One region of the Paenibacillus dendritiformis genome, then DNA from elsewhere that is predicted to be linked to it. Evidence: riboswitches for the same ligand, from Rfam matches in the RefSeq annotation. Region 1 holds a riboswitch; the other holds the start of a gene.
The links. Region 1 has a riboswitch for cyclic di-AMP ahead of L6439_RS28640 (C40 family peptidase). Riboswitches for the same ligand answer to the same signal wherever they lie in the genome.
Positions count from the first base shown of each region.

Region 1 (5,420 bases):
GCCGAATCGTTCACGGTTCAGACGAAGAGCGGAAATATTCGCGTCCAAGATATCGAATCGGTTGAGATGGAAGCCATTGCTCTCTCCGGCAACCTTCAAGTGGAGCGATATGAGTCCAGCATGTTGAACTTCCGTACGGGCAGCGGAAATGCGAGATTATCGGACGGGCATGCCAAGCTGAACGGGGAATCGGGCTCCGGCAACATTACGATTGAAACGGATGAGCTGCGGTACGATGCGGAACTGAAGGCGTCGAGCGGCAATGTAACAGTCAACCTGTCCCAGGAGCCGGCAGACTTGGCGGTCGACTTCAGCGGAGGCTCGGGCAGCGCCCGCATCCGTTGGGACGGCATGCGTTACGAGGAACAGAACAAGGATGACCACACGGTACGCGGAGCATTCGGCAATGGCGGAACGATGCTGAAGGTCCGGACCCGTTCCGGGGAGTTCACGTTGGGCAAATAACGAATTTCTAGCAGACCTGAACAAACTTTTAGCCTCCTTTCAGTTTCGTTTCAGGTTGGATGAACATACTAATACCAACTTCGGCATAAGGAGGTGGATACTCATGAAGCGGACACCAGCCGTGGCAGCCTGGACGACTCTCATGCTTCTGCTGCTCGCCTCCCCGGTCGCGGCAGAAGCGGGCAGCGCCAATGAAGCGGCCCCGTGGCAGCCTTCCGGACAGGTCGTATCGGATACCGCGCAGCCGAAGAATGCGGCGGATAAAGGCAGTTCCGTTCAAGCGGACGATACGGACAAGGAATTGGAGCAGATTAAGACGCAGATGCAAGAATTGCGGCAGCAGATGAAATCGCTGCACGAGAAAAAAATACAGCTGCTTGCGAAGAAGCATGGCATTGCGACGGAAGGGAAGACCAGCAAGCAGATTCGACAAGAGTTGAGGGAAAAGCTGGGCAAAGAAGGAAGACTGTTCCACGAGAAACATCGCAATATGGAACGTCATGGCGAATAATTGCCGGTCTTGCTAAAGATAGATGAGGCAGGAGAGTAAACCAAAGAGCTCTGTTCGGCCCGAGCAGGCTGCCTTGCTGGAGGAGGCAGTCTGCTCTCTTTATGAAGGGGAAGCTGAACCCTCGCTCTTCCGGTTGTAAAAATGAGTTCCAATTGCGGCATAACGGGGTAATAAGAAATAGTTCTTTTCTGCTGGCAAAGGACCAGAACGAATCCGATTCGGCAAGCATATGATTTATAGTCCAGACTCATTGAGAGGGAAATGTAAAAACCCGATAAGCAGCGAATTTTCGCTTCCCATCGGGTTAGGTAACATTATAAATAGGAGTGCGGTCTTACTCTTCCGTAGCGTAGGCGGTGTATTCCTTCTCGCTCATGACGCGGCGGGCACCAACATAACGCTTTTCATAGTAATCCATGCTCAGTTCATCAATACGCGTGCCTTTGTTCGTCGAAGCATGGGCGAACTTGCCGTCTCCGACATAGATGCCGACATGCGATACGCCATTGCCGCCGCTAGTATCAAAAAACACCAGGTCGCCAGGGCGAAGATCGCTTTTGCTAACCTTCTCGCCAACTTCGAATTGGGAAGAAGACGAGCGTGGCAGATCAATGTTGAATTTGTCGAATACGTACTTCGTGAAGCCAGAACAGTCGAAGCCACTCGTTGTCGTTCCGCCATACATGTAAGAAATACCTAGCAAATCGTCAATCGTCGAATCCATCTTCGTGGCTGCAAATGCGCTGCTTGCGCTGAAAGAGAACAGGAGGCCAAGCCCCAATGCAGCAGTTACCAGCTTCTTCTTCAAATGATAAAGCCCCTTCCTTGCCTGCGAGGTTAGCTGGAGGGTTCGGTTGAAGGTCCCCTATGATCTCTGAAGGAAGCGAATGAGATCAATTCACCCAAAAAACTGGTTCCCCCGCTTTCCGGACATCCGGAAATTCGGCATTCTTTGTCTAAGATTTAGGTTCAATGATATGTAACAAAAATGCAAGAGATATTGCCGCTTTCATGACAAAGTTGTAATAAATCTACGACTTATTGTAACAGACCTTTTTTGCTTTGACAAATACTTTTTGTCCATAAAAACCAAAAAAACTCGCCCGGATCGCCACGGTGTGACGAAATGGACAAGTTTTTTGGAAGTCTGGGCAGGGTTTAACCTCGATCGGACAGGAATAGTCTCTTCTCTCGCTTTATTTCTCTTCCGTTCCCGATTGCTGCCATACCGAATAACGGGAGGATAATCCCCATAGCTGGAGCAGCGTGCGGACGGCAGGGAACGCCTGCTGCAGAATCAGCGCCGTCAGCCCTGTCCAGAACATGGCCGCCGCGGTGAACAGAAGACCGGACAGCAGGGCCATGCCGGCGAATATGGCGGACAAGCCCAGCAGCGGAGCGATGCGACGAATTCCTTGAACGAGGGCATGCAGGATGGAGATCTCCGAGGCGGCCCCGAACTGCATTGACAGGAACAACTGGCGGACAACCCACGCGCCGAGAAGCCACAAGGCGGCGTAAGGCACGATCCCGGTCATCACGGCCGCCAGCGTCGGACGGTCCGCGAACTGACGCATGGCATGCGGGATGAACCAGTAGGCAGGAAGCGCGATAAGCAAGGTCTCAATCCAGTAGAGGAGCAGCATCGGCTTCCAGATCGATTTGATTCCTTCAAAAAAAGCGAGTCCCGACCCGGATTGCCGTGCCATGGAATAGAATACGCCGGCCCGGATGAAGGGCGTCAGCAGCAGACGGATGAAGATAAAGGCGGCCAACGTCCATAGAAAGGGCATGTAGTCGTTCGTCTTCATCAGATGGAACTGGCTCTCTGCCAGGAACAGCCGTGCCGTCATCTCGGTCGGCGCGGGGTCGGGATAACGCTGCAGGACGGGGAGCACCGCGCCGTCAACGAAGCGATAGACGAAGAAGCCCCATAGTAATTGATATAAGAAGAGAATGACTGCGATATAGATATGCTCCTTCACCCAGGATAGACCATGGCTTATATAGGCTTTCATTCGATTCACCACCCCACTGCGCTCGAGATCATTTCAAGCAATTTGACGATGGACAGATTGACGCGGGTGCGGACAGGCTCCTCCACATGCGCCTTCATATAATTATTGATGTGCTGATTCTCTACAACGATCGTATAGAGCGGGTCAATCATGACCCAGTCCAGCGGCGCCGTATGGCTGATCCGGTACTGCATCCGTTCGCCGTCTCCGTTCCAGACTTTACGGGTGGTCTTGCCGTCTGCGAAGTGAAAAACAATCGGCACGCTCGGATAATCGGCGCCCTTCTTCACGATGTGAACCGTGGCCTCGTAGCGGGGGTGCCCCCCGCTGTCTATGACGCGGGTATCGATCCCCTCGACAGCGAAGTCCGCCATCTGGTTCCCGTAAATATATTGATTGAAAAAGTCGGTCCACTTCCGCTTGGTAACCTCCTCGACGACACGTTGGAAGTCTCCCGTCGTCGGATGCTTGAAGCGGTACTTCTGGGTATACGTCCGCATGATGCGGCGCATCGTCTTTTCGCCGACCTGCTTCTCGATGGCGAGGAGGACCAGCTTGGAACGCATGTACACATTTTCGGCATAATGTCTATGGCTCTTGTATTCCCACGCCGCCAGCTTGAGCGGAGCCGGGTCCGTCATATAGCTCCCTTCCACGGCCAGATTCGGCGTAACCCCGAATTCATGCTCCATCAGCTTGTCTTCGGCATAGGATGTGAAGCCCTCGTCCAGCCACGCTTCCTCGAATTCATTGGAGGCGAGCAGCCCGTAGAAATATTGGTGGCCGATCTCATGAACGACAGTTCGTTCCAGATTATAGCCAGGACTGTCGTCTTCCGCTCCGAAGGCAGTCACAAGCGTGGGATATTCCATGCCGCCTGCGCCGTTGGCCTCCTTGGGCGGCACGACAATAGACAGGGTCGAATAAGGATATGAGCCGTACCATTCACTGAAGTTGGAGAGCGCGGCCTTCGCCGCATACAAATATCGTTCCTTCAAATTCTCATGCTTCGGATCGAGATAGAGCTTGATGCGCACCCCCGGCACATTCGGCGAGGAGAACGGCTCCTCTGCATAGATGAAATTCGGTGACGCGGCCCACGCGAAGTCATGGACATCATCTGCATAGAACTGATACGTCTTGCGGCCGTTCCCCAGCACCGGCGTCTTCGTAGGGAAGCCCGTCGCCGCGACGGTATACGTGTCGGGAACCTGAATTTTGACGCTGTAAATGCCGTAATTGGCGTAAAACTCCGAGTTGCCGTGATATTGGTGCAGATTCCAGCCTTCTTCCGAGCGGCCCCTTACCCCGGTCTTCTCATACGCTGCCAGCTTGGGAAACCATTGCCCGGCCATGACGAAATCCTCCGCGTAGCCCATGCGGGCGAATACTTTGGGCAGCTTTACTTCGAATTTCATGGAGAGCGTAATTCTTTCGTAGCTCTTGACCGGCTGAGGAAGCCGAATTTTCATAAGCGTCTTGTCCTTTGCATTGCCGTCATCGGGTTGGACATATTCAATCCGGTTCATCAAGGACATGCCATCGGTCGTCTCCAGCTCCGTCAGGCTTATTCCGCCGTATCCGTCGGCCGGCATGGCGTCTTCCCGCAGCCTGCCCCCCGACTCCCGCATGAAGGTCGTATCCGGGGACTCGAATGCATTCGGATACAGATGGAAGTAGAGCTCGTTCACCGTTTTTCTGCCCGGGTTGAGCCAAGTTACGGTCTGGGCGCCCTGGAGCAGATGAGCGGACTCGTCCAATCTGACATTGATATGATATTCAACGATACGTTCACTGAGCACTTCTGCCGCCGGAGACTCGATGTTCTGTGGAGTAACGGGCTCCATAGCGATGTTCTTCGGCATGCCCGTACCGAGGGAAGGGACCGACTCAGATGGCCAGAAGCGGACATACAAGACGGAGCTTATGATGAGAAGTGCGGCGATCCAGAGAAGTGGGCGATAATTTTTGCGTCGGGTCATACGATTCTTACCTCCCGTTGACAAGCATCTATGGCATGTATATGTTGGCTTTTTGCGGAATATTAGCTAAAATGAAAATGATTTTGAAACCCGGCCTCTCCGCAGTCAGGAGCATCGGGTGAGGAAGGAGTGTGCGGAATGGAATCTTCCGATAAGAAGATGAAGAAGCCCCTCGCGCTTAATGTCGTGAGCGGCACTAAGCATAAAGGATTCGGCGCCGGCAGCATCGATTTGAACAACGTCTCTCCGGTCATCATTGACGAAGGCCGGGCATACATCGATATGGGGGCCATGCATGCGAAGAGCAAGGTGGAACGGGGGATCAAGTTCTCCCCGAACCGCGAGGACGTGCCGAACGGCCGCCGCTGCTGGATCGTGTGGGTGGCAGTCGATCGGACGGCGGAAGGAACCTCCTATGGCGGAGTCGCCGCCTGCGAGATGCTC
Region 1 is NZ_AP025344.1:6,436,113-6,441,532, forward strand. It holds gene L6439_RS28630 (DUF4097 family beta strand repeat-containing protein) at 1-465, shown strand, start outside; gene L6439_RS28635 (serine protease) at 569-976, shown strand; gene L6439_RS28640 (C40 family peptidase) at 1,311-1,784, opposite strand; cyclic di-AMP (ydaO/yuaA leader) riboswitch at 1,788-1,934, opposite strand; gene L6439_RS28645 (carbamoyl transferase) at 2,173-2,994, opposite strand; gene L6439_RS28650 (M1 family metallopeptidase) at 3,000-4,976, opposite strand; gene L6439_RS28655 (YwhD family protein) at 5,115-5,420, shown strand, end outside.

Region 2 (5,420 bases), 3.0 Mb from region 1:
GACATGAGTCTCAGCTCCTCTCTCTCATTAGTGTCGAACCTAATGGCATCATATGCAAGGCGTTTTGGCCTTGATTGGACATTCTACCCGCAGATAGTGACCTAGAATTTGTTAGATGCGGAATGAGAGAGGCATTCGCAAGGCAAAGGCTTGAAAATAGGGCCAAGATATATGATACTACAGCGAGAGGGCAGGAAGTGCATTCATGAAGCCTCCTGCTCTACGAAGAGCGAAGCGAGGTAGACATCGTTGAAAGTCATCAAATCCGTACTGGTCTTTCTATTGAGCCTGCTGCTGCTGGCCGGCTGCGGTCTGGACAGCAAGCCGTCCGCCATTCCGGATTCGGGCAAGCAGGAGCTGACCGGCTTCGAAGAGGTTGCGAGCTATATCAAGGCGCACAAGCAATTGCCGGATAACTTCATCACCAAGGAGGAAGCGAGGAGGTTGGGCTGGGATGCCCGCCAAGGCAATCTGCACGAGGCAGCTCCAGGCAAAAGCATCGGCGGCGACATATTTCGCAACCGGGAAGGGAAGCTGCCCAAGAAAAAGGGCAGAATCTGGTATGAAGCGGATATCAACTATACGAAGGGCCATCGTGGAAAGGACAGAATTGTGTTTTCCAACGACGGACTGATCTATAAGACCGAAGACCACTATGAGACGTTCGAACCGATAGAATGAGAAAGGGGGACGCTCCGTGCGCAATGTCGTCTTGGAGGGGAGCTCCATCGAGAGCAAGGAACAGCTCCATGCGTTCCTGCAGGAAGCGCTGGAATTGCCGGAGCATTACGGCCGCAACCTGGATGCGCTCTGGGATTGTCTGACCGGGTATGTCGAGCTGCCGCTAACGGTCACCTGGCTCGATTATGAGGCAAGCGAGCAAAGATTGGGCGAGTACGGCCGCAAGCTGCTGGAGTTGTTCGAGGAGGCGGCCGAGGACATCGAAGGATTTTCGTTTGTCGTCACAGCTTGAATAGACGGACGGAAGGGCCGTGGGCCGTCCAAACAGATAAAGAAACCGTTTCTGGACCAGATGGAGGCATCGCCGCAACCATTTGTGAGGAGACGGTTTTTTTGTGCATTTCGGGAGCCGGGAGCGGTCCAATGAAGCCCGATGTTCCCGCGAAGAGAGGACGCTCTCCCGCCGAAGTAGGATAACCGCGAAAACACGAGCTGCAGCGAGGCAGGCCAAGAAAGGGCCGTTTGTAAGCGCCGCCGTTTCTTTTAATCTTGCCAAAAAGGAGTTTTTCTGCCTTTCCGCTTCCTTTACAAAGCGTGGAGGCAAGCGTAATATACGATTCATGAATTTCAAATATTTTCATTTTACAATCGCTGAGTTTCCGCAAGGAAAGCGGGGGAACCAACGGTGCGGCCTGATCGGTGTGAGAGCCGATCAGCGGCACATGGGGTGAATCCTGAGCGCGGCGCCTAGGGCCGCATCACTCAGGTAGGGCGACTCTCACCGCCCGAATCCGACAGCTAACCTCGTAAGCGTTGTTGAGTGCGGCATTCCGCCACCTGCGGCTGCTGCGCTCATGAGGGGGAGGATGATGAACTTGTGACCATTGCGGCCGCAGGGGGTTCCTCTGCGGTCTTTTTTCATGCCAATTGCACATGATTGTCTGTATCGCTGAATCCCTGCATGGCAGGGAGCGGGGGAACCAACCGGATGTCTGCGGACATTCATGGGGTGAATCCCGGGGCATGCGAAGGCGCGGATGATGCGCCATGTCCCGAGGTAGGGCGACTCTCTCGCCCGAATCCGACAGCTAACCTCGTAAGCGTACCGAGAGAGGCAACGAACGTCGTGAAAGACACGGTTATATTTGCTGTGCCTGGAAGCCGCGAGAAGAGTTCCTCTTGTTGCCGGCTTCTTTTTGTTGCTGTCTCCGGACGAAGAATCGGAGGAGAGAAGAAATGGATCAACAGGAAGTCGTACTGGTGTCTGCGCCCAATGCCGCAGGCGAAGCGTTCGTCAAGCTGCTGCTGGAGAAGGACATTCCCTTCGCCGCCCTGGCGAACAACCGTAGTGAGCTTAAGCGGATGCGCGCTCTTGGCGCTCGCCATCTGATTCTGCTCCATACGTCCGATGAGAAAACATGGGTCATCCCGCAGCTGGCCGTCGGCAAAATCTTTTTATTCGAACGAAGCTTGAATCTGTGCTGCCGTTACCTGCAAATCTGCCGGAGCTGGACGTCGAAGCCGATTTATGTCATCACGGCAAATCAAAATCCGCGGCTTATCTACCGCGGGCTGGGCGCGAACTATGTCATTTACACCTCGAGCCGGAATTATTCGTTCCTGGTAACGGACGAACCGGCCGCTTATTCGTAAGGAGGTATCCGCATGTCTGATCTCGTTATGGCCGTGCTCATTGCTGCGGCATTCGCCCTGTTCTATGGCTTCTTGGCCTGGTGCGGGCGGGTCGTGGATGAAGGAGGAGAGCGCGGATGATTGTCATCGGGATTGTTACTGTTTTTCTCTTCTTATATTTAGGCTATGCTCTGGTTCATCCGGAGAAATTTTGAAGCAATAGAAGGAAATTAAGGGAGGCAAGCTCTATGGACTGGCTGCAAATCGCCGTCGTGCTCCTCGCGCTGTTATTGCTGGTGAAGCCGCTCGGCACTTATATATACGCTGTGTTCTCCAATGAGCCCAATCGCACGGACCGGCTGTTCGGACCGGTGGAGAACGCAATCTACAGATTGGGCGGGCTTGCCCGCCGTCCGGATATGAGCTGGAAAAAATATATGTTCAGCCTGCTTGCCACGAATCTGATGCTCGTCGCGGTTAGCTACGTCATCTTACGGGTCCAGCATCTGCTGCCGCTGAATCCAAACGGAACGGAGCGGATGGAGCACACGCTGGCGTTCAATACGGTCATCAGCTTCATGACCAACACGAATCTGCAGCATTACAGCGGCGAGACGGGATTATCGTATTTCTCGCAAATGGCGGTCATTACGATGATGATGTTCACTTCCGCCGCGACGGGCTTGACGGTGGCGATCGCGTTCATGCGCGGCTTGACGGGCCGGGCCATCGGCAACTTTTTCACCGACTTCGTCAAGGCGCACGTGCGTCTTCTCCTGCCGCTCGCCATCGTGATGGCGTTGGTGCTGGGGGCGCTCAAGGTGCCGCAGACGCTGACTCCGGCGGCGGAAGCGGCGACGCTGGAGGGCGGAACGCAGCATATCGCTGCGGGCCCGGTCGCATCGCTCGTGTCCATTAAGCATCTCGGGACGAACGGCGGCGGCTTCTTCGGCGTCAACTCGTCGCATCCGTTCGAGAATCCGTCTCCGCTCACGAATGTGCTCGAAATCTTGATGATGTGGTGCATTCCCGCCGCGCTTACGTATACATTCGGCCGCTTCGCGTCGAACCGGAAGCAGGGATGGGTTATTTTCAGCGCGATGTCGATTCTGTTCCTGCTATTCCTCAGCCTGGCCTGCTATGCCGAGAGCGCGGGCAATCCCGCATGGAGCGCGCTCGGGGTGGATGCGTCCCAAGGCAATATGGAAGGCAAGGAGGTGCGCTTCGGCATCGCCCAGTCCGCGCTGTTCACGACGGTGACAACCGCCGCGACGACCGGTTCGGTCAACAATATGCACGATACGCTGACCCCGCTGGGCGGATTGGTACCGCTCGCGCAGATGATGCTGAACTGCGTCTTCGGCGGGGATGGCGTCGGGCTGGTGAACATGCTGATGTATGCGATCCTGGCGGTGTTCCTTGCCGGGCTGATGGTCGGGCGCACTCCCGAATTTCTGGGACGGAAGATCGAAGCGAAGGAAATGAAGCTGATTGCGATCGCCATCCTGGCGCATCCGCTTATCATATTGGCGCCGAGCGCGATTGCGTTCGTTACCGATCTGGGCCGGGGGGCCATTACGAATCCGGGCTTCCACGGCATTACCCAGGTCCTGTACGAGTATACGTCCTCCGCCGCCAACAACGGCTCCGGCTTCGAAGGGCTCGGGGACAACACGCCGTTCTGGAATCTGTCGACCGGGCTCGTCATGCTGCTTGGGCGCTACATCTCGATGATCGCTCTGCTTGCGGTAGCCGGATCGCTGCTACGGAAGCAGCCCGTTCCCGAGACGACCGGGACGTTCCGGACCGATAATAAGCTTTTCGTCGGTATTTTGGTTGGAACGGTCCTTATTATCGGGGCGCTTACGTTCCTCCCGGCTGCCGTGCTTGGTCCTATCGCGGAGCATCTGACGCTCCGGAATCTGTGAGGTGAATCGGATATGAATACAGCGAATCGCAAGCGCGTGCTAACGAAGGATATGGTCAAGCAAGCAGGGAAGGATAGCCTTCGGAAGCTGAATCCGGTGACGATGATGAGAAATCCCGTTTTGTTCGTCGTCGAGGCCGGCACCTTCGTCGTCCTGCTGATGCTCTTGTTCCCGGGCTACTTCGGTACGGAGGGAAATATGGGCTTCAATCTGGCCGTGTTCCTGATTCTGTTGTTCACGCTGCTGTTCGCCAATGCCGCAGAGGCGTTGGCGGAGGGGCGGGGCAAGGCCCAGGCGGGATCTCTGAAAAAATCGAAGCAGGACATTGTGGCGAACAAGGTTACGGGACACGGCGTTGCTGCAGTGGCCGCATCGGAGCTGCGCAAGGGAGATATCGTCCTCGTCTCGCAAGGGGAAGTGATTCCCGGTGACGGAGAAGTTATCGAGGGTCTCGCGTCTGTGGACGAATCCGCCATTACGGGGGAATCGGCTCCCGTCATCAAGGAAGCGGGCGGCGATTTCAGCTCGGTAACCGGCGGCACGCGCGTTGTCAGCGATGCCATCAAGGTACGAATCACGAGCGATCCGGGGGATACGTTCCTGGATCGGATGATCTCGCTCGTCGAAGGAGCGAAGCGGCAGAAGACGCCGAATGAGATTGCGCTCCATACGCTGCTGATCAGCTTGACGCTTATTTTCCTGATTGTGGTTGTCACTCTGGCCCCGATCGCGGCCTACCTGAATATTAAGCTCGATGCGGCGGTTCTCATTGCGCTTCTTGTCTGTCTGATTCCGACGACGATCGGCGGGCTGCTGTCTGCCATCGGCGTAGCCGGCATGGACCGGGTGACGCAGTACAATGTGCTGGCGATGTTCGGGAAAGCGGTGGAGGCCGCGGGGGATATCAACACCATGATCCTCGACAAGACCGGAACGATCACCTTCGGCAACCGGATGGCCAGCGAGTTCGTGCCTGTCGGGAATGAACAGCTGCATACCGTGGCCGAATGGGCCGCGATTAGCTCCCTGAACGATGATACGCCTGAAGGCCGCTCCGTGCTGGAGTTGATGAAGAAGGAAAATCTTACGTTCGATCCTGCCCTTGCGGAGGGCGGGGATTGCATTGAATTCAGAGCGGAGACCCGCATGAGCGGCGTCGATCTGAAGGACGGGCGCCAA
Region 2 is NZ_AP025344.1:2,902,968-2,908,387, forward strand. It holds gene L6439_RS12685 (hypothetical protein) at 1-5, opposite strand, end outside; gene L6439_RS12690 (ribonuclease domain-containing protein) at 250-681, shown strand; gene L6439_RS12695 (barstar family protein) at 698-973, shown strand; cyclic di-AMP (ydaO/yuaA leader) riboswitch at 1,321-1,509, shown strand; cyclic di-AMP (ydaO/yuaA leader) riboswitch at 1,619-1,800, shown strand; gene L6439_RS12705 (hypothetical protein) at 1,918-2,334, shown strand; gene kdpF (K(+)-transporting ATPase subunit F) at 2,451-2,528, shown strand; gene kdpA (potassium-transporting ATPase subunit KdpA) at 2,562-4,241, shown strand; gene kdpB (potassium-transporting ATPase subunit KdpB) at 4,254-5,420, shown strand, end outside.
Region 2: linked by a shared signal. The riboswitch ahead of L6439_RS12705 (hypothetical protein) and the one ahead of L6439_RS28640 (C40 family peptidase) in region 1 are both predicted to bind cyclic di-AMP.